DNA from 3 places in the Nonomuraea sp. NPDC050310 genome. Region 3 is predicted to be linked to each of the others. Evidence: riboswitches for the same ligand, from Rfam matches in the RefSeq annotation. Region 3 holds a riboswitch; each other region holds the start of a gene.
The links. A riboswitch is a leader RNA that binds a small molecule or an ion and turns the genes downstream of it on or off. The one in region 3 is predicted to bind cyclic di-AMP.
Positions count from the first base shown of each region.

Region 1: linked by a shared signal. The riboswitch ahead of AB0I67_RS13085 (CHAP domain-containing protein) and the one ahead of AB0I67_RS21850 (C40 family peptidase) in region 3 are both predicted to bind cyclic di-AMP.
Region 2: linked by a shared signal. The riboswitch ahead of AB0I67_RS32045 (CHAP domain-containing protein) and the one ahead of AB0I67_RS21850 (C40 family peptidase) in region 3 are both predicted to bind cyclic di-AMP.

Region 1 covers NZ_JBFAKP010000004.1:28,890-35,904, reverse strand. Annotated here, with positions in the region: gene AB0I67_RS13110 (2-phosphosulfolactate phosphatase) at 1-46, shown strand, start outside; gene AB0I67_RS13105 (dihydrofolate reductase family protein) at 128-769, shown strand; gene AB0I67_RS13100 (GNAT family N-acetyltransferase) at 842-1,270, shown strand; gene AB0I67_RS13095 (MFS transporter) at 1,275-2,513, opposite strand; gene AB0I67_RS13090 (hypothetical protein) at 2,621-2,857, opposite strand; gene AB0I67_RS13085 (CHAP domain-containing protein) at 2,839-3,504, opposite strand; cyclic di-AMP (ydaO/yuaA leader) riboswitch at 3,512-3,677, opposite strand; gene groL (chaperonin GroEL) at 3,838-5,466, opposite strand; gene AB0I67_RS13075 (cold-shock protein) at 5,797-5,997, opposite strand; gene AB0I67_RS13070 (MoaD/ThiS family protein) at 6,243-6,518, opposite strand; gene thrC (threonine synthase) at 6,518-7,015, opposite strand, start outside.
Region 2 covers NZ_JBFAKP010000018.1:113,080-120,094, reverse strand. Annotated here, with positions in the region: gene AB0I67_RS32060 (carbohydrate ABC transporter permease) at 1-505, opposite strand, end outside; gene AB0I67_RS32055 (sugar ABC transporter permease) at 502-1,464, opposite strand; gene AB0I67_RS32050 (ABC transporter substrate-binding protein) at 1,573-2,907, opposite strand; gene AB0I67_RS32045 (CHAP domain-containing protein) at 3,244-3,960, opposite strand; cyclic di-AMP (ydaO/yuaA leader) riboswitch at 3,972-4,125, opposite strand; gene AB0I67_RS32040 (aldo/keto reductase) at 4,429-5,244, opposite strand; gene AB0I67_RS32035 (hypothetical protein) at 5,409-6,338, shown strand; gene AB0I67_RS32030 (DUF6716 putative glycosyltransferase) at 6,335-7,015, shown strand, end outside.
Region 3 covers NZ_JBFAKP010000009.1:5,144-12,158, reverse strand. Annotated here, with positions in the region: gene AB0I67_RS21865 (ATP-binding cassette domain-containing protein) at 1-305, opposite strand, end outside; gene AB0I67_RS21860 (substrate-binding domain-containing protein) at 302-1,384, opposite strand; gene AB0I67_RS21855 (ROK family transcriptional regulator) at 1,450-2,604, shown strand; gene AB0I67_RS21850 (C40 family peptidase) at 2,588-3,046, opposite strand; cyclic di-AMP (ydaO/yuaA leader) riboswitch at 3,191-3,329, opposite strand; gene AB0I67_RS21845 (3-isopropylmalate dehydrogenase) at 3,430-4,479, shown strand; gene AB0I67_RS21840 (branched-chain amino acid aminotransferase) at 4,625-5,710, shown strand; gene AB0I67_RS21835 (dihydrofolate reductase family protein) at 5,713-6,354, opposite strand; gene AB0I67_RS21830 (RNA polymerase subunit sigma-70) at 6,409-7,015, opposite strand, start outside.

The DNA.
Region 1 (7,015 bases), on a different contig from region 3:
GGCTCTGGAGGGGCCACTGATGGTGCTCAAAGTGGCGGAAAAATAGTCGGCCGAGTGTGTAGAGGAGTCGGGTGCGGCTCCGACCAAGGGGTGAAGGACACCGAACACTGCACACGAAGGAGCCGTCATGGCCAAGCTGATCGTCGCCAACTTCACCATCTCCCTCGACGGCTACGCCGCGGGACCCGGGCAGCGGATGGACGCGCCGTTCGGGGACGGGGCGGATGCGCTGCACGACTGGATGGTCGGCACCCGCGCCTTCCGGGAGTCGCACGGGATGGAGGGTGGCGAGGAGGGCCCGGACAACGACCGGGTGCTCCAGGCGGCGGGCGACTTCGGGGCGACGATCATGGGGCGGAACATGTTCGGCCCGCAGCGTGGCCCGTGGGACGACCACGAGTGGCAGGGCTGGTGGGGCGACAACCCGCCTTTCCACAACGACGTCTTCGTCATGACCCACCACCCGCGGCCGACGCTCAAGCTGGCGGGCGGGACCTCCTTCCACTTCGTGGACGGCACTGCTGAGGAGGTGCTGGCTCGGGCGGTGGCGGCGGCCGGCGGGAAGGACGTGCAGCTGTCCGGTGGGGCGGGGGTGATCCGGCAGTTCCTGCGGGCGCGGCTGGTGGATGAGCTGCGGATCGCGGTGGCGCCGATGTTCATCGGTGGGGGTGAGCGGTTGTTCGATGGGCTGGGGGACGCCATGCAGGGGTATCGGGTGGTTGAGCAGGTCAGCACGAAGGCGGCCACGCATCTGCTGATCACTCGCTAGCCGACTCACCGGCTGCCCTTTCCAGGAGGCTGGGAGGGGAGTCCGTGGTGACGGGTGCTAGCTTGTCCGGCCATGAAGGACCAAGTGCTGACCATCCGCCCCGCCCGCCAGGACGAGGTGCCCGCGATCCTCGCCTTCTGGGCGGAGGCCGCCGAGGGCACCGACCGGCACGACTCGGCCGGCAAGGTGCTCGCCCTGCTCGACCGCGACCCCGAGGCCCTGCTGGTCGCCGAGGTGGACGGGGAACTGGCCGGCACGCTCATCGCGGGGTGGGACGGCTGGCGGGCACACCTGTACCGCCTCGCCGTCCACCCGGATCATCGCCGCAAGGGCATCGGCTCCAAGCTGATCGAGGCCGCCGAGCAGCGGTTCGCCGGGTTCGGGGCGTTCAGGGCGGATGCCATGGTGCTCCACGACAACACCCTCGCCCACCACGCCTGGAAGGCGGCCGGCTACGCCGTACAACCGGAATGGGGCCGCTGGGTCAAGCCGCTCGGCTGAAGGCTCAGCCGTACCGGACCAGCTCGGGCACCCGTACGGCGAGCAGGATGAGGGCGGCGGCCAGGAGGAGCCCGGCGCAGAGCGTGGTGAGGGCGACGCCGACGGTCTGCGCGATGACGCCCAGGATCAGCGCGGAGACCGGCATCACGCCGATGGCGAGCTCCTGCACACCGAGGGCCCGGCCGTGGAGCGCGGGCTCGGTGGTCATGAGCAGCAGCGTGGTCTGCAGCACCCCGAAGACCGCGCTGAGCACGCCGATGCCGATCATCACCACGTAGGCGGCGGTGACGTTCTGGGCCACCGCGAACACCGCCCACAGCAGGCCCCACCCGGCGGTGCCCAGCACGAAGGCGCCGCCCTTGAAGCGGAAGTCGCCGAGCCCGGCGATGATCAACGACCCGACCAGGCCGCCCACGCCGCAGCAGGTGAGCAGGACGCCCAGCCCGGCGGCGTCGAGGCCGAGCGACTGCTGGGCGAAGACCGGCATGAACGACTGGTAGATCGGCCAGAGCAGGATGTTGGCCGCGAGGGTGACCAGGAGGATGGCGACCGCCAGCCGGTTGCGGGCGATGGCGCGGAACCCGCCGGTGATCATCGACAGCACGCGCTCGGGCTCGTGCCGGACCGGGTCGCCCAGGCCGCGCAGCGGGATCAGCAACACCAGCGAGAGCCCATACCAGGCCGTCGAGATCCACAACGCGGCCGGCGCGCCCAGCGTGGAGATCAGCGCGCCGCCGGCCGCCGGACCGATCACCTGGGGCAGGTTCATGGCCATCGTGTTCAGGGCGTTGGCGTTGCTCAGGTTCTCGCGTCCGACCAGGTCGAGCACCATGGACGAGCGGGCCGGCTGCGAGGGCGACTGCGCCAGCCCGAGGGCCAGGCCGCCCGCCACCAGCGCCCAGTACGGCAGCAGGTCGAACGAGGCCAGCCCGGCCACGGCACCCGCGGTGACCAGCGCCCAGGCGCAGGCGATGATCAGGAGGCCGACCCGGTTGTGCCGGTCGGCGACCGCGCCCGCGATCGGGCCCAGCAACATCGGCGCCAGCCGCGCGGCGGTGAAGACCGCGACCAGGAACTCCGACCCGGTCGTCTCGTAGGCGAGCCAGCCGAGCACGAGCGTCTGGGTCCAGACGCCGCCGAAGAAGAACAGGTTCGACAGCCAGAGCAGCCGGAACCGGCCGTTGGCGCGAAGCGCGGACAGGGCCGTGCCCAGGCCCAGTTTGGACGGCTTCGCTCGCAGCACCGGGCGGGCTCCTTCTGATCACGGCTGGGGAGACGCCGCAATGGTATACCACTAGCGATTGAGCGGGGCCGCGGCCAGTGCGGTGGCCGCGACCCCACGTTTTCAGGCTAGGTACGGCGGCGCCACCCCGCATCGCGCAGCCGGCCGACCTTGCCGCTCCGGCCGGGTGAGGCCGAGGTCAACCCATCGATTGACCCGCCGGCCGCCCGGTGCCGTCCCGGGCGGCGCTGCCACCGCCGGGTGACGAGGGCGGTCAGGAACACCCCGGCCAGCACCACCGTGCCCGCATCCGCCGGCGGCAGGTTCTCCGCTCCGGGAGTACGGCTCAGCACAGCAGCCTGCAACGCCGCCCCCTACCGGCACCAAGGGACATCGGCGAGAGAGCCGAGCCGGGAGAAGCGGGGGCGGCCGATGCGGCGGTGGGCTCGGGGGCAGGAGCTGACGCGGCCGGCGTGGCGGCGACCGCGGGCGGCGGCGTGGCTGCGGGAGTGGCGGCTGCGGCGAGGGTCTGTTCGTAGGTGGCCCCGTCGACCTTCACCAGCCGCGGCAGCCCATACCCCACCACCGTCCCGGTGTCGCGAACCTTCCGTTTGAGGTAAACGCCGTCGGCGTTCCCCTCAATCGTATGGATCTTGGTCCCGGCGACCTTCTCCACGATGCCGACATGGCTGATCCCGCCGACCGACTTCGGCCCGCTCCAGTTGTAGAACACGAACGCCCCAGGCTCCGGCGTGGTGCTCCAAGCACCCTGCTGCCGGAACCAGTTGGCATGCGCCGGCGTATACGCGAACCGTCCCGCGTATTCGGCCACCCCTGCCTGATCGGCGGCCCAGGCGAGGAACATGTCACACCAGGCGGCGGTCTTGAAGGAGTACGAGTCGTCGACGTGCGTGCCATACCAGTCGCCGTATTTGGTATAGCCGCCGCTTTCCTCCCTGTACGGCAGTTCAGCTTCGATGACCTTGAACAACTTGTCCGAGATCGGATCCAATTGGGGGCGGTCCTCTCCTAGGACGCCTACCGGGTTAGCTGACGGGTTCGGGCCAGGAGAAAGCCGCCCTACCGCTGGTTTCGAGCAGGCCGCACTCTGCTCGGGGTCGCGGATTCACCCCAGAAAGTTGGGTCCCCGGCTCCCCGCGCACGGGGACTCGGCGATCGGACGGCCGCCTTCCCGTTGAAGGCCGATAACCGTCCGGTAACGCGGGACTGTAATAGGACTCCAACCGAAATGCCAAATAAAGGTAGGTAAAATCCCGCGAACACCAAGAGCGCACACGCAAAAGGCGGCCCCCGAAGGGACCGCCTGAAGCGTGTGGATCAGGACTTAGAAGTCCATGTCCCCGCCGCCGGGCATGCCGCCGGGAGCAGCCGGGGTCTTCTCCGGCTTCTCGGCGATGACAGCCTCGGTGGTCAGGAACAGCGCCGCGATGGAAGCGGCGTTCTGCAGCGCGGAGCGCGTCACCTTGGCCGGGTCGATGATGCCCGACTCGAACATGTTGACGTACTCGCCGGTCGCGGCGTTGAGGCCCTCACCCGGGGTCAGGTTGCGAACCTTCTCCACCACGACGCCGCCCTCGAGACCGGCGTTGACCGCGATCTGCTTGAGCGGCTCCTCCAGAGCCTTGCGCACGATCGCCGCGCCGGTGGCCTCGTCGCCGGTGAGCTCGAGCTTGTCGAACGCCTTGGCGCCGGCCTGCAGCAGCGCGACACCACCGCCGGGGACGATGCCCTCCTCGACGGCCGCCTTCGCGTTGCGAACGGCGTCCTCGATGCGGTGCTTGCGCTCCTTGAGCTCGACCTCGGTGGCCGCGCCGGCCTTGATGACGGCGACGCCGCCGGCCAGCTTGGCGAGGCGCTCCTGGAGCTTCTCGCGGTCGTAGTCGGAGTCGGTGCGGTCGATCTCGGAGCGGATCTCGTTGACCCGGCCGGAGATCTGGTCCGCGTCACCGGCGCCGTCGACGATGGTCGTCTCGTCCTTGGTGACGACGACCTTGCGAGCGCGGCCGAGCAGGTCGAGGGTGGCGTTCTCGAGCTTGAGACCGACCTCCTCGGCGATGACCTGGCCGCCGGTCAGGATGGCGATGTCGTTCAGCATGGCCTTGCGGCGGTCACCGAAGCCGGGCGCCTTGACCGCGACGGACTTGAACAGCCCGCGGATCTTGTTGACGACCAGGGTGGCCAGGGCCTCGCCCTCGATGTCCTCGGCGATGATCAGCAGCGGCTTGCCGGACTGCACGACCTTGTCGAGAACGGGGAGCAGGTCCTTGTTGGCGGAGACCTTGCTGTTGACGATCAGGATGTAGGGGTCCTCGAGGACGGCCTCCATCCGGTCGGGGTCGGTCACGAAGTAACCGGACACGTACCCCTTGTCGAAGCGCATGCCCTCGGTGAGCTCGAGCTCGAGGCCGAAGGTGTTGCTCTCCTCGACGGTGATGACGCCTTCCTTGCCGACCTTGTCCATCGCCTCGGCGATGAGCGCGCCGATCTCGGGGTCGGCGGCGGAGATGGAGGCGGTCGAAGCGATCTGCTCCTTGGTCTCCACGTCCTTGGCCAGCTTGGAGAGTTCCTCGCTGACGCGCTCGACGGCGGCCTCGATGCCCTTCTTCAGGGCCATCGGGTTGGCGCCGGCGGCAACGTTGCGCAGGCCCTCGCGCACCAGCGCCTGGGCGAGCACGGTGGCGGTGGTGGTGCCGTCACCCGCGACGTCGTCGGTCTTCTTGGCGACTTCCTTGACGAGCTCCGCACCGATCTTCTCGTACGGGTCCTCGAGCTCGATCTCCTTGGCGATGGACACACCGTCGTTGGTGATCGTGGGGGCGCCCCACTTCTTCTCCAGAACGACGTTGCGGCCCTTCGGGCCGAGGGTCACCTTGACGGCGTCGGCGAGCTGGTTCATACCGCGCTCGAGACCGCGCCGGGCGTCCTCGTCAAACGCGATCATCTTGGCTGCCATAAGGCTGGACCTCCCAGATGCAGGGTGGTTTGCATAAGGGATCGAGCCGAAGCCCGCGACGGCATATAGGCCTGCATCTCCCTGCGGCAGGCCCCATCGCCTCGATCCATCATTGGCACTCTGCTATCGAGAGTGCCAACGAACTGTTTAGCACTCTACCCGGTCGAGTGCAAGCCGACGCCATGAGTCGGCTGCTCATGAGGGTGCCTCACCTGGGACGGGTCGCCGGAGGCCGGGGCTCGGGCCGGGTCCGGAACGGACCCGGCCACGCGCGTTCGTGGGCGGTTCGCACGGACTGCGTTGCCGTACGAACCACCGGCCAGGTGTGTGTCAGACCGCTCGGACAGATTCGGCCTGCGGCCCCTTCTGTCCCTGCGTGATCTCGAACTCGACCCGCTGGCCCTGCTCGAGAGACCGATAGCCGTCCATCATGATCGCTGAGTAATGGACGAAGACATCCTTACCACCGTCTACCGCGATGAAGCCGTAGCCCTTGTCCGCGTTGAACCACTTGACGGTGCCCTGCGCCACTTCCGACTCCTCTAACTGGGCTCCGGACCTCGCCCATTCCTCTCGCAAGATCCGCAGTCTTCCTGACTTAAGGGGATTTCCAGCCAGTCGACCGCACTCGACCATACCTGTGAGGTGGCATTGGGGAACAGAGTCAAGCACAAAACTGCTTAGCGCTACATTTCCTTTAAGTTTGAAATGTCCCTGCAGATACGAACACCCCCCGGGCGAGGGCCCAGGGGGTGCGTCGTACGGAAGGGGCCGGATCAGCCGCCCGCGACCGCCGGGATGATCGAGATCTGCGCGCCTTCGGGCGTCGCGGTGTCAAGGCCCTCGGAGAAACGGACGTCCTCTTCCCCGACATAGACATTGACAAAACGGCGAATCTTGCCCGATTCATCCAGAATTCGCGCGCCGATACCCGGGAAGTCGGCGTCGAGCTTCTGGAGCACCTCGCGAAGCGTCGCGCCCTCCCCGCGCACATCTGCACTTCCGCCCGTGTATGTGCGCAGAATTGTCGGAATCCGCACCGAAACACTCATCAGATAACCTTCCTAAACGCGTCGAGCGAGGGCTTGATCACCGCGGACGGCTCGGCCGTGACCACGTCGAGGGTCTTGAGGCCGTCGCCGGTGTTGAGCACCACCGTGTCCAGCTCGGGGTCGAGCTTCCCGGCCGCCACGAGCTTGCGCAGCACCCCCACGGTGACCCCGCCCGCCGTCTCGGCGAAGATGCCCTCGGTCGAGGCCAGCAGGTGGATCGCCGAGACGATCTCGGCGTCGGTGACGTCCTCCACCGCGCCGCCGGTCCGGCGGGCGATGTCGAGCACGTAGGGGCCGTCGGCCGGGTTGCCGATCGCCAGCGACTTGGCGATCGTGTCCGGCTTCACCGGCTGGACCACGTCGTGCCCGGCCTTGTAGGCCGCCGCCACCGGCGAGCACCCGGTCGCCTGGGCCGCGAAGATCTTGTACGGCTTCTCCTCGACCAGGCCGAGCGCGACGAGCTCCTTGAAGCCCTTGTCGATCTTCGTGAGCTGCGA
Region 2 (7,015 bases), on a different contig from region 3:
GCTCGTTCGGCACCGCCTGGGTGGTGTACTGCGTCATCAGGAAGACGCCGAAACCGTTGAGCAGGTAGGGCAGGATGACCGCCTGCAGCGTGCCGGTCCACTCCAGGCTGACCATCAGCCGGTAGAGCGGCACCACGCCCATCTGCTGCAGCGGCACCATCATGGTCAGCAGCACCGCCATCAGCAGGATCTTGCTGCCCTTGAAGCGCAGCCGCGCGAAGGCGAAGCCGGCCAGGGTCGAGATCAGCACGACCGAGACGGTCACCGTCGTGGCCACGATCATCGAGTTGAGCAGGCCGGTCAGGAACTTGGCGTCCTCGTGCTGGAGCACCGCCATGATGTTCTCGCCCAGGTTGCCGCCGGGCAGCAGCGGCGGAGGCACGGCCACCGCCTCGGAGTTGGAGCGCGAGGCGATGACGAGCATCCAGTACAGCGGGAAGACGGAGAGGATCACCGTGAAGGCCAGCATGACCCGCGTCATGACGGCCGGCTTCCAGTTCGTCACCTGATCCTCCTCACGAGCACGAAGTTGATCGCCGCGCCGACCAGGATCAGCAGGAACAACATCCACGCCGCGGCGGCGGCGTAGCCGTAGTCGAACTCGCGGAAGCCCTGCTTGACGATGAACATCGCCACCGTCTGGAACTGGCCCTGCGAGCCGCCGTCCACGTTGCCGTTGTAGAACGTCGTCGGCTCGGCGAACAGGGTCAGGCCGCCGATCGTGGAGTTCAGCACGACGAAGATCATCGTGGGCTTGAGCATCGGCAGCGTGATCTGCCAGAACTGCCGGCGGCGCGAGGCGCCGTCGATCGCGGCCGCCTCGTACAGGTCCTTCGGGATGGTCTGCATCCCGGCCAGGAAGATGATCGCGTTGTAGCCGGTCCAGCGCCAGTCCACCATCAGCGCGATGGCGATCCAGCTCGGCAGCCGCTCGGCCCGCCAGTTGATCGGCTCGACGCCGACCAGGCCGAGCAGCCAGTTGGCCAGGCCCCAGTCGCGCGCGAAGAGCTGGCTGAACACGATCGCCACCGCCACCACCGAGGTGACCAGCGGGAACAGCACGCTCATCCGGATCGCCAGCCGGAAACGCAGCCGCTTGTTCAGCGCGTTGGCCAGCATCAGCGCGATCAGCATCTGCGGCACGGTGGCCAGGAAGAAGATGCCCGTCGTGTTGGTGACGGCGTTCCAGAAGTCCTCGTCGGCCAGCAGCTTGGCGTAGTTGTCCAGGCCCGCCCACTCCGTGGTGCCGGCCAGGTCGTAGTCGTAGAGCGAGTACCAGAGCGTGAAGACCAGCGGGAACAGCCCGAAGGCGGCGAACAGCAGGAAGTAGGGGGAGACCAGCAGGTACGGCACGGCCTTGAGGTCGAAGGCGGACCAGCCCCGCCGGCCGGTGGAGGGCGTTCTGCGGCGCGAACCGCGGGGAGGCCGGTGGGCCGCGGGCGGCGGCGCCACGTTGAGGCTCATGGGAGACCTTTCCAGACGGGTCGGGAACGATCCGGTACGGCGGGGCGGCCGGGCCCCCGCTCGGCGAGTCGGCGGGCCGCGCCGCCGTACCGGAGTCCGGGATCTAGGTCAGCCCGCGGCCTTCACCGCGTCGTCCACCAGCTGCTGCCAGGCCTTGTCGTGCGGCACGGAGCCGTCGTCCATGCCCTGGATGACCGACTCGATGGCGTTCTTGACCTGGGCGTGCTTGACGCCGAGGAAGACCGGCTGGAGCGAGGCGGCGGACTTGGCGAAGATCTCGCCGGAGGGCGCGTTGTCGAAGAACTCGCTCTTGGCGCCCTGCACCTTCGGGTCGGCCTGGGCCTTGGTGTTGCTCGGCATGTTGCCGAACTCGGCGAACACGTCGGCCTGGACGGCGGCGCTGGTCAGGTAGTCGGCGACCTGCGCGGCCTCCTTCGGGTGCTTGCTCTGCTTGGGCACCGCGAGCCAGGAGCCGCCCCAGTTGCCGCCGCCGCCCGGGACCGCGGCGACGTCCCACTTGCCCTTGCCGGCGTCACCGGCGTTGCCCTGGACCACGCCGAGCATCCAGGAGGGGCAGCCGAGGGTGGCGAAGGAGCCCTTCTGGGTGCCGGTCGCCCACTCGTCGGTGAAGTTGCGCAGCTTGGCGGTCAGGCCCCCCTGGCTCATCTTCTGGGCGAAGTCGAACGCCGTCCTGACCGCCGGGTTCTTGTCGACGATCAGGTTGTTGTCCTTGTCGAAGTAGGTGACGTTGCCGTTCTTGGCCGCCTCCTGGTAGAGCAGCACCTGGTAGAGGGTGTTGGTGCCGTCGGTGAACTTCGTGTCGGGCACCTTGGCCTGGAACTGCTGGCCCACCTTCATGAACTCGTCCCAGGTCGGCCACAGGGCGCTGACCTCGTCGCGCTCGGAGGGCAGGCCGGCCTTCTTGAACAGGTCCTTGCGGTAGCACAGGCTCATGCCGCCGATGTCGGTGCCGAGGGCGAAGACCTTGCCGTCGCCGGCGACGCCGTTCTCCCACTTCCAGGCGGGGAAGTCGGCCTGGCGCTTGTCGAGCCCGAACTCCTTCAGGTCGGCCCACCAGGCGCTGTTGGCCTTCGCCAGGCCCATGCCGCCCTCGTCGATGCCCACCACGTCGCCCGCGCCGCTGCCGGCCTGCAGCCACTGGATCATCTGGGGCCAGTACTGCTGCTCGAACTGGTCGGTGAGGTTCTCGTGCTTGATCTGGATGTCCTTGTGCTCGGCGTTCCACTTCTCGACCGCGGTCTTGTAGCCGAAGTTGGCGCCGCCGCCGAAGGTCTGCACGCGGATGGTGATCGGCTCGGCCTGCGCGGCGGGGGAGCCGGCGCCGCCGGTGGCCGCGGGGGTGGTGGTGCCGTTCGAGCCGCAGGAGACCAGCGCCATGGCGGCCAGGGCCGCGACCGCGCCGCGGCGCTTGCTGATGGTCATGAGGTCCTCTTTCGTGTGCGCCCGTGGGGGATTCGGGGGTGAGGCTTGGGAGCGCTCCCATGAAGAGTGGCCATGGTGGGCTCGCTCGTCAACGGGCTGAAACACAACCGTGACCGAGAGAGCGTTTTCTGGTTTCTTAAACGGATATGTCGGCATGAAGGGGACGGAGAGGATGGTGGGAGCGCTCCCATCCTGGGTGTCGCGAAACACGCAAGAAACGCCCGCCCCTGGGGAGGGGCGGGCGTCTCTTGGGGAGGGGGTGCCCCTGGGAGGGGCGGGCGCTTCTGCGGTGGTCACCGGGAAGTGGAGGCGGCCCGGGGGACGGGCCGCGAGCTCCTACTTGCCGTACTCGGGGTAGCCGTAGCCGACGACCTGGGACTTCGGCCGGACACGCTGCTCGACCTTGCCGTTGCCGGTGTTGCCCTCGATCGTGGTGATCGTGCCGTTGCCGTTGTCCTTCTCGACGAAGCCCACGTGGGCGATGCCGTCCAGGCTCTTGCTGCCGGACCAGGAGAAGAAGACGACCGCGCCGGGCTTGGGCGTGGTGCCCCAGCGGTTGTTGTTCTTGAACCACTTGGCGTGGGTCACGGTGTAGGCGTCCCAGCCAACGGAGCTGCGGGCGCCGGTGTGCTCGCCGACCCAGGACACGAACATCGAGCACCAGGCGGCGTTCAGGTAGGCCTTGGTGGAGCCGCCGTCACGCTTGATGGTCTCCTGGGCGCGCTTGGAGGCGGCGTACCAGTTCTGGAACTTGGTGCCTCCGCCACTGGAGTTCTCGCTCACGCCGATCTGCTGACGGGCGAGGCCGAGGACCTTGGTGAGGGACGGCTTGGCCGGCATGGCGGCCTTGGGTGCCGCGGCGGGCGCGGCGGGTGCTTCCTTGGGGGCGTTGAAGGCGAGTGCGGCGACCTCGGGGACGCCGCCGATCTCGGGCTTGACGGTGTCAGCGTGTGCGACGTGGGCGCCGAATCCGGTGGCCGCGAAAAGGGCGGCGCCGAGACCGGCGGAGACGAGCTGGGCCTTGGAAGGACGCACGCGACGGTGTTTTGCCATGAGGGAAAGGACACTCCTTGCTTCATGCCGCTTACCGGGTTAGCTGACGGGTTCGGACGTGAAGCTGCCCTACGGCGCGCCCCTGGCGGGGTCGGCGCCGATTCACCCCAGTGAGACTTTTGGGTCCCCGGTTCCGCGCGGTGGCGGATTCAGCGGTCACAGGCGGGGGCCTGTGAGAGGTGGTCGGTCAAGGCAAGGAACGGATGGCCGTTCGTTTGCCGGGAGTGACCAAAAGGTAATACACGCGGCAAGGAGATTACAAATCTGTAAATGTCCGGGCAGTAAAATCGGCTGTAGATCAATAGCCGCCGATCTACGGAAAACCCCTGTGGGCAGGGCGATCGGGGAATCGGCCGGTTCGCCGGACCCCCATGAGTAGATCTTTTTCGGACCCTCCGCCAGCCCCTGACTTTACCTTTGCCGACGGCGTTCCCCCGGCCCGGGACCGGGGGAACGCAACGGCCGGGATCAGCCGAATTCGGCCGGGTCGGGACCCAGGCGCTTGCCGTTGTTCAGCGCGCCGATCGCGGCCATGTCCTCGGCGTCCAGGATGAAGTCGAAGACGTCGATGTTCTCCTTGATCCGCGACGGGGTGACCGACTTGGGGATCACCACGTTGCCGAGCTGGATGTGCCAGCGCAGCACGATCTGGGCGGGCGTGCGCCCGTGCTTCTCGCCCAGCGTGGCCAGCGCCCGCTCCTCCAGCAGCCCCCGGCCCTGGCCGAGCGGGCTCCACGCCTCGGTCAGGATGCCGTTGGCCTCGTGGAAGGCGCGCAGCTCGGTCTGCGGCAGGTTGGGGTGCAGCTCGATCTGGTTGATCGAGGGCACGATCTGCGTCTCGTCCATCAGCCGCTGGAGGTTCTTGACGGTGAAGTTGGAGACGCCGATGGCGCGCACCCGGCCGTCGTGGTACAGCCGCTCCAGCTCCTTCCACGCCTGGACGTAGAGGTCCTGCTTGGGCGCGGGCCAGTGGATCAGGAACAGGTCGAGCTGGTCGAGGCCGAGCCGCGCCATGCTCTCCTCGAACGCCTCCGCCACCCGGCCGTGGTCGTCGTTCCAGAGCTTGGTGGTGATGAAGAGCTTCTCGCGCGGCAGCCCGGAGTTGCGCACGGCCCGGCCGACGCCCTCCTCGTTGTTGTACAGCCGCGCGGTGTCGATGCTGCGGTAGCCCGCCTCCAGGGCCAGCCCGACCGCCCGCTCGGCGTCCTCGTCGGGCACCTGCCAGACGCCGTAGCCGAGCTGCGGAATCTGGACGCCGTCGGTGTTGAGCAGCAGTGAGTTCATGCATCTCATTGTTCACCCTGCGTTACCGATGGCGTCAGAGGGCCGGGTTAGTGTCGGGCCACGGTCGTCGGCCCGCGGGATCGCCCGTGCGGTTCCGTGAGGAGAGGGAGGCCCATAGCGTGTGGCCGGCCTGGGTGGAATCGCCACTCCAGATGATCTGCGCGGTGGAAGCCCACCACGCCGGCCTGCTCGGGCCCACGACGGTGATCGTGCCGCGGGCGGGCGTGCGCGCCCTGCGCGCCACCCGCGCCGAGCTCGCGCGGCTCGGCCTGCCTCTGGGGGTGGAGGTGGCCGAGCCGCGCGAACGTATGCCCAGCCGCCTGGGGGCGGTGGGCGACGCCTTCTCCGGCCGCGTGCAGGTGCGCTGGCTGACCTCGTGGCGGCCGGTGGTGATCGTGGACGACGGGCTGGCGACCATCCGGCTGCTGGAGCTGCTGGCCGCGGGTCCCGGCCGGCCGCTGGTCCGTGCCCGCGCGACGCCGGGCGTGGCCCGCCGCGCGCTGGGGCTGGCCGCCGGGCTGCGGCTGCACGCGGGGAAGCGCCGGGTGACGGTGTTCACCGCGCTGCCGGTGGAGGAGCGGCTGGCGGAAGCCGTACGAGCCGCGGGGTTCGACGTGATCAGCCACGATTTCGCCTGGCTGCGGGCGCAGCCGCTCGACCGGCCTGGACCGCCGCAGCGCACCGTCGTGCTCGGCACCTCGCTGGTCCGCAACGGCCTGGTCCACCGCGACCGCTACCTCGGCTGGATCACCGCGCTGGCGGCCGACGAGCCCGTCGCCTACTTCCCGCACCGCCGCGAGGACCCGACCGACCTGGCGCTGCTGCGCGAGCGGCCCGGCATCACCGTGCACGAGCCCGGCATGCCCGCCGAGCTCAGCCTGCGCGGCCTGGGCGCCGAGCAGCGCGTGCTCAGCCTGCCCTCCACCGCGATCAGCTCGCTGCGTGTCCTGCTGAGCCCGCGCGGCGTCGCCGTCGAGCCGGTCGAGGTCCCCGACGACTGGTGGACCAGCCGCGCCGCACCCGACCTGCGCGACCATCTCACCCTCTCCGGGGGCCCGGCCTCCGGCCTCTCAGGAAGAGCCGCCCGACCGTGAAGATCCTGGCCGTCGCCGATTCCGACTCCTACCTGAAGTGGGCGGCCTGCCTCCTGGACGATCTGCCCGCCGGCTGCCACGCCGAGCTCGCCGTCGTCCGCACCCCGATCGTGCCCTCCGCCCAGCAGATCGCCGCCGCCGCGGGCGCCCGCCCGCTCGCGGGCGTCCTGTCCGCCCGGGCCCTGCGGCGTACGGCGGAGCGGCTGCGCCCCGACGCCATCGTGGTGGCCTGCACCGGCCCGGTCGTCGACGTGCTGGTCTCCTCGGTGCTGGCCGGGCTGCGGCCCCGCCCGGTGTTCGTCACCGGCCTGCCGGGGATCGCGGTGCCGGCGACCGAGAAGGCCTGGCTCTACCGCAGCGGCTGCGACCTGTTCGTGGCGCACAGCGCGCGCGAGGTGGCCGAGTTCGAGGCGCTGTCCCGGCAGCTCGGCGGCGGCGGCGCGGTCGGCCTGGCCCGGCTGCCCTTCCTGCGCACGGCCCCCACGCCGGGCCGGCCGCAGGCGGCGGGGGAGCGGCGGCGCGTGGTCTTCGCCACGCAGGCCAAGGTGCCCGGCCCGCGCGAGCAGCGCGAGCGGATCCTGCTGGCCCTGGCCGAGCTGGCCGAGGCCCGGCCCGACCTGGACGTCGTGGTCAAGCTCCGCGCGCTGGAGGGCGAGCGCCAGACGCACAACGAGCGC
Region 3 (7,015 bases):
TCGGTGCCGAGGAAGAGGTTGGCGACCACGTCGAGGTTCTCGCAGAGGGCGAGGTCCTGGTAGACCGTGGCGATGCCGAGGGCGCGGGCGTCGTGCGGGCCGGCGATGCGGGCCGGCGAGCCGTCCACGGAGATCGTGCCGCCGTCCGGCGTGATCACGCCGGAGACGACCTTGACCAGGGTGGACTTGCCCGCGCCGTTGTCGCCGACGAGCGCGACGACCTCGCCGGGGCGCAGGTCCAGGCTCGCCCCCGAGAGCGCCTGGACCGCGCCGTAGCGCTTGGTGATCCCGGTGGCGGAGATCACTGCTGCAGGCCCGCCTTCGCGCAGGCGGCCTTGACCTCGGCCGTGCAGATCTGCTCGACGGTGTAGAACCCGTCCTTGACGATCGTGTCCTTGACCTTGTCCGCGGTGACCGCGATGGGGTCGAGCAGGAAGGCCGGGATGTCGGCGGTCCCGTTGTGCACCTTGGCCGGGGCCTGGACCGGGGTGCCCTTGGCCAGGGCCACGGCCAGCTCCGCCGACTTCTCCGCCTCCGCCCGGATGTCCAGGTAGATGGTCATGTACTGCTCGCCGGTGAGGATGCGCTGCACGGCGGCGAGCTCGGCGTCCTGTCCGGTGATCGGCGGCAGGGTCTGGTACCCGGCGCGCTTCATGGCCGCGATGGCGCCGCCCGCCATGCCGTCGTTGGCGCTCAGCACGCCGACGATCCGGTCCTTGCCCAGGGCGGTGATGGCCTGCTCCATCTGCTGCTGCGCCTTGTCGGGGCTCCAGTCGGGGGTGTCGAACTCCCGCCCGACCTTGACCTTGCCCTCCAGGACGCTCTTGGCGCCCTTCTTGTAGTCGGCCGAGCTGGGGTCGGTGGGGGAGCCGTGGATCATCACGATCTCGCCCTGGCCGGCCACGCCCTTGGCGGTCATCGCCTCCAGCAGCGCCCGGCCCTGCATCTCGCCGACACGGACGTTGTTGAAGGAGACGTAGTAGGCGTAGTCGATGCCGGAGATCAGCCGGTCGTAGGCGATCACCGGGACCTTGCGCTGCTTGGCCTGGTTGACCAGGGGCGCGACCGCGCCGGCGTCCACGGCGTCCAGGACGATCACGTTCGCGCCCTGCGCCAGGGCGGCTTCGACCTGCTGTTGCTGCTTGGCGGCGTCCTGGTCGGCGTTGCCGTACAGGAGCTCGCAGTCGGGGCAGAGCTGCTTGACCTTGGCCTCGAACAGCGGGCGGTCGAAGGCTTCGTAGCGGGTGGTCTTGGACTCCGGCAGGAACAGCGCGATCTTGCTGGTCTTGCCGGCCTCGCTGTTCTGGCCTGCCGTACCGGACCCGCAGGCGGTCAGCAGGGCGGCGGCTAAGCAGAGTGCTCCCAGGGCGGCTGTGCGGTGCATCGCCCCTCCTCTCCTATTTGGTAAGAAAGGTAATTTACTATCAACGCGTTGGCTAGACTTCCGCTGTGCTGGGGAATCCGCGGCTGCTCCGCGTGCTGAACGAGCGGCAGCTCCTCGATCGGCTGGCCGCCCACGGTCCCGCCGCGCGCGCGGACCTGGCGAAGGCGACCGGCCTGTCCAAACCGACCGTCTCCGCCGTGCTGGCCGGGCTGGAGGAGGACGGCCTCGTGCACCTGGTGGGCGAGGTCCTGGGCCGGCCCGGGCCGGTCAGCTCGCTGTACGACCTCAACGCCGCCGCCCGGCACGTGGCGGGCATCGACATCGGCCGCGACTGGATCCGGGTGGCCGTCGCCGACCTGCGGGCCGCCTTCGTCGGGCGGACCGACGCACGCAACACCGCCCGCACCTCCGCCGAGCTGGCCGCCTGCGTGGCCGAGCTGACCCGGCAGGCCGCCGCCGAGGCCGGGGTCGAGTGGTCCTCGATCGCCTGCGCAGTGGTCGGGGCGCCGGGCGTCTACGACCCCGCGGCCGGGCTGCTCTCCCTCGCCCCCAACCTGCCCGGTCCTGACCTGGGCGAACGGCTGGCCGCCGCGCTCGGCGTCGAGCTGGTCATCGAGAACGACATCAACCTCGCCGCGGTCGGCGAGATGGCGTACGGCGAGGGCCGCGGCAAGGTCAACTTCGCGCTGGTCTCGGTCGGCACCGGCGTCGGGATGGGCATCGTCATCAACGGCGAGCTCTACGTCGGCGCCCGCGGAGCGGCCGGCGAGGTGTCCTACCTGCCGGCCGCCGAGGCGCCCGAGGGCGACGAGACCCTGGAGCGCGGCGCCACCGAGACGGTCGCCGCCGCGCCCGGCGTGGTGCGCGCCGCCCAGGCCGCCGGGCTGCTGCTGGACAGCGCCCGCGAGGTCTTCGCCGCCGCGGCAGGGGGCGACCCGGTCGCGTTGTCGGTGGTCGACGGCGAGGGCCGGCGGATCGGCGGGCTGCTGGTCGCGGTGGCGGCCGTGCTCGACCCGGAGGTGATCGTGCTCACCGGCGGCGTCGGGCACAACCTTGACCTGCTCGGGCGCTCCATCCAGCGGCGGATCGCCGAGCTGGGGCCGCTGCGGCCCCAGGTGGTGGCCAGCGCGCTGGGCGACAGCGGGGTGCTGCTGGGCGCGGTCGCCCACGCCAAGGCCCGGGCCTGGGAGCTGATCTTCGAGCTCAGAGGCTCGCGGTAGGCATCGTCTCGGCGGGCTTGGCCTTCTGCTTCAGCAGGGCCGCCCAGAGCGCGACGCCCTTGGGGTCGGGCCGGACCGCGCCGACGAAGGCGCCGCGCCGCCAGCCGCTGAGCCGCTCCTCCTTGACCACGTCACCGGAGTGCGGGGCGTGCACCATGTACCCGGGGCGGCTGATCATGCCCACGTGCCCGAGGCCGGAGAAGAAGACCATGTCGCCCGGCTTGAGCTCCTTCCAGGAGATCTTCCTGCCGAAGGCGGAGTACTGCTGGGCCGCGGTGCGGGGCAGCTCGATGCCCGCGCTCTCGTAGGCGCGGAGCATGAGTCCGGAGCAGTCGTAGCCGCGGTCGGAGGTCCCGCCCCAGACGTACGGCACGCCCCGCTTGGACATGGCGTAGGCGAGGGCCTTCTTCCAGGCGGGCGGCTTGACGGCCCGGTCGCGCACCTCCTTGACCTGGGCGGCGTCCAGTGTGATGCTGGCGGCCTTCTCCGGCGTGCTGCCCGCGCCGGCCGAGGCGTGGGCCGGGGCCGGGGTGGCGGCGAGCGCCAGCGGGAAGGCGAGGGCGGCGAGAACGAGGCGAGACAGGGGAGGGTCCTTCCACGCGGCCGACCGGGTTAGCTGACGGGCTCGGGCCTGGAAGTCGGCCCTACACGAAGGGATTCGCCCCATGAAGAAAGGTGGGTCCCCGGCTCTGTCACGGACGTGACGGATTAGGCTCGTGGGACTCTAACGAAAGGGTCAAAAGGTCGCAAATCGGACAAAAAGTAGTGTCCGCCTTTTGAGATAGGTTGTTCGCAGGGCGAGACAGGGGGGTAGGGTACGTTCTCATGGAGTCGCGCAACATTCGTCTGGCCGTGATCCCCGGAGACGGGATCGGCACCGAAGTCGTCGCCGAAGGACTGAAGGTCCTCAACGCGACCGGTGTCAAGATCGAGACCACCCACTACGACCTGGGTGCCGCTCGCTACCACCGCACCGGCGAAGTGCTGCCCGACGCCACCCTCGACGAGCTGCGCGGCTACGACGCGATCCTGCTCGGCGCGGTCGGCGACCCCAGCGTGCCGCCGGGCGTCCTGGAGCGCGACCTGCTGCTCAAGCTCCGCTTCGAGCTCGACCACTACGTCAACCTCCGGCCCGTGAAGCTGTTCCCGGGCGTCGAGACGCCGCTGGCCGGCGTCGCGCCGGAGGACATCGACATGGTGGTCGTCCGTGAGGGCACCGAGAGCCTCTACGCGGGCGCCGGCGGCGTGCTGCGCAAGGGCACCCCGCACGAGATCGCCACCCAGGAGTCGCTCAACACCGCCTTCGGCGTGGAGCGCGTGGTCCGCTACGCCTTCGCCAAGGCCGCCGAGCGGCCCCGCAAGAAGCTCACCCTGGTCCACAAGACCAACGTCCTCACCTTCGCCGGCGACCTGTGGGCCCGCACCGTCAAGCGGGTCGCCGCCGACTTCCCCGAGGTCACCACCGACTACCAGCACATCGACGCCGCCTCGATGTTCTTCGTCACCGACCCCGGCCGCTTCGACGTGATCGTCACCGACAACCTCTTCGGCGACATCATCACCGACATCGGCGCCGCCATCGCCGGTGGCATCGGCCTGGCCGCCAGCGGCAACGTCAACCCCGACCGCACCGCGCCGAGCATGTTCGAGCCCGTCCACGGCAGCGCGCCCGACATCGCCGGCCAGGGCAAGGCCGACCCGACCGCGACCATCCTCTCCATCGCCATGCTCCTCGAGCACCTCGGGCTGACCGCCGAGGCCGAGCGCGTCGAGCAGGCCGTCGCCGCCGACATCCTCGAGCGGAGCGGCGGCCGGGTGCGCGGCACCCAGGAGATCGGTGACGACATCACCGCACGAGTAGCCGGCGGCGCCTAGCCGTACCCGGCCGGGCGCCCTTCGCGCTCCGGCCTGCCTGCCCTACGAACGCCTGGTGGCCGCAGCCACCAGGCGTTTTTGGTATAGATGCCGCTACATCCCAGATACTGGACATAAGCCCGCCTCGCGAAAGAAGGACTCCGCCATGACGCTCAGCTTCGACGTGCAACTCTCCGACCGCGCGCGCACCGCGGCCGAGCGCGACCAGATACTCGCGGCGCCCGGCTTCGGTCAGCACTTCACCGACCACATGATCTCGATCGACTTCACTGAGGAGCTCGGCTGGCACAACGCGCGGCTCGAGCCGTACGGGCCGTTGACGCTCGACCCGGCGACCTCGGTCTTCCACTACGCGCAGGAGCTCTTCGAGGGGCTCAAGGCCTACCGCCAGAGCAACGGCTCCATCGTGGCCTTCCGCCCGTACGCCAACGCGGCGCGCTTCAACAAGTCCTGCGCCCGCATGGCCATGCCCGAGGTGCCCGAGGAGACCTTCGTCGAGGCGCTCGAACTGCTCGTCCAGACCGACCGCGACTGGGTGCCGACCACCGAGGGCCACTCGCTCTACCTGCGGCCCTTCATCATCGCCACCCAGGTCGGGCTGGGCGTGAACTACCCGTCCAAGCAGTACCGCTTCATGGTCATCGCCTCACCGGCCGCCTCCTACTTCGCCGGCGGCATCAAGCCGGTCTCGGTCTGGCTGTCCACCGAGTACACCCGCGCGGCGCCCGGCGGCACCGGCGCGGCCAAGTGCGGCGGCAACTACGCGGCGGCCTTCGTCGCCCAGCGCCAGGCCGTCGAGCAGGGCTGCGACCAGGTGGTGTGGCTCGACTCCAACGAGCACCGCTATGTCGAGGAGATGGGGGGCATGAACCTGTTCTTCGTCTTCGGGAACAAGCTGATGACCCCGTCGTTGACCGGCACGCTGCTGCCGGGCATCACCCGTGACTCCATCTTGAACCTCGCCGCCGAGCTGGGCCTGGAGGCCGAGGAAGGCCGGCTGTCGATCGAGGAGTGGCAGGCCGGGTGCGAGTCGGGCGAGCTGACCGAGGTCTTCGCCTGCGGCACCGCCGCCGTGGTCACCCCGGTCGGCACCGTCAAGGGCGCCGACCGGGCTTGGGTCGTGGGTGACGGCACCCCCGGCGAGGTGACCATGCGGGTGCGTGAGGAGCTGCTGGGCATCCAGTACGGCACGCGTCCCGACCACCACAGCTGGATCCACAAGATCGCTTGAGCTCACTGACCGGTACGGCGGGGCTCCACCGGGGGCTCCGTCGCGTACCGCAGCACCACGTTCCCCGAGTCGGCCCAGGTCCGGACGCCGAGCAGGCGCAGCCGTACGGTCTCCGAGACCTGGAAGGCGGGCGTCCCGGCGCCCAGCAGGACCGGCCCCACCATCACATGCACCTCGTCGACCAGGCCCGCTTCGAGCAGGTCGTTCCAGACGGTGAAGCTGCCGAACACGGTGATGTCGCCGCCGCCCTCCCGCTTCAGCTCGGCGACCGTCCCGTGTGCCGCCTTCCGCGCCACGACCTGCGTGCTCGACCGCCAGGGCTCGGTCTCCTCCGGGCGCAGGCTGTCGGAGAACACGATCTTGCGGACGCCGGCGTTGATCCGGGCGATCTCGACGTGGACCCGCTGCTGCTCCGGCTCACCGGGCAGCACCTCGGCGGCGTGCGCCGGGTCGGTCATCGCCGGCCAGAAGCCCACGAAGCCCTCGAAGGTCTCACGCCCGAACAGCAGCACGTCCGTGCCGCGCAGGCGCTCCAGGTTGTGGGAGTCGAAGGCGTGGTCCATGGGCATCGCCAGGACGTCACGGCCGGGGCCCTCCATCCGGCCGTCCAAAGAGACGATGGCGACGACGATCAGCTTGCGCATGGTGATTCCTCTCCAGGTGGTCCTGCCCGGGCAGAGACACCGGAGGCGCCTGACTCATCGCTCGGACGCGGAAAACTTTCGCGGCACGGGAAAGCTGCCGAGCACCCGAGGATCCAGCCAGGTGACGATCTCCCCGACCGATGCGGCGGGAACCCGTGCGGCGGCCGATGACCCTGAACGAACCCGCAACACACCGACCGCAGCCACCTCCCCCTCCTGGTAGAACGCCATCCCCCACCCGCCGTTGACGGAAACCGGCACCACCCGCCACCGGCTCGCGAACACCCGCTCGGCCAGGAACCGCCCCACCGTCTCCCGCCCCTCGAACCAGGCGGGCAACGGCGGCATGATGAACCGCACATCGTCGGTCAGCAACTCCACCAGCCCGTCCACATCCCCGCGCTCCCAAGCCCGGATGAAAGCCTTCAGCACCTCACCCTGGCCGGGCACCTCCACCTCGCCCCGCTCCGGCACCCGCTCCCCGACGCTCCTCCTGGCCCGCTGGAGCGAACTGTTCACCGCCGCCGTCGTGCTCCCGAGCAACCCCGCCACCTCGGCCGCCGGATACTCCAGCACCTCACGCAGGACCAGCACCGCCCGCTGGAACGGCGGCAGGTGCTGCAACGCCGCCACGAAGGCCAGCTCGACCCCCTCCCGCAGC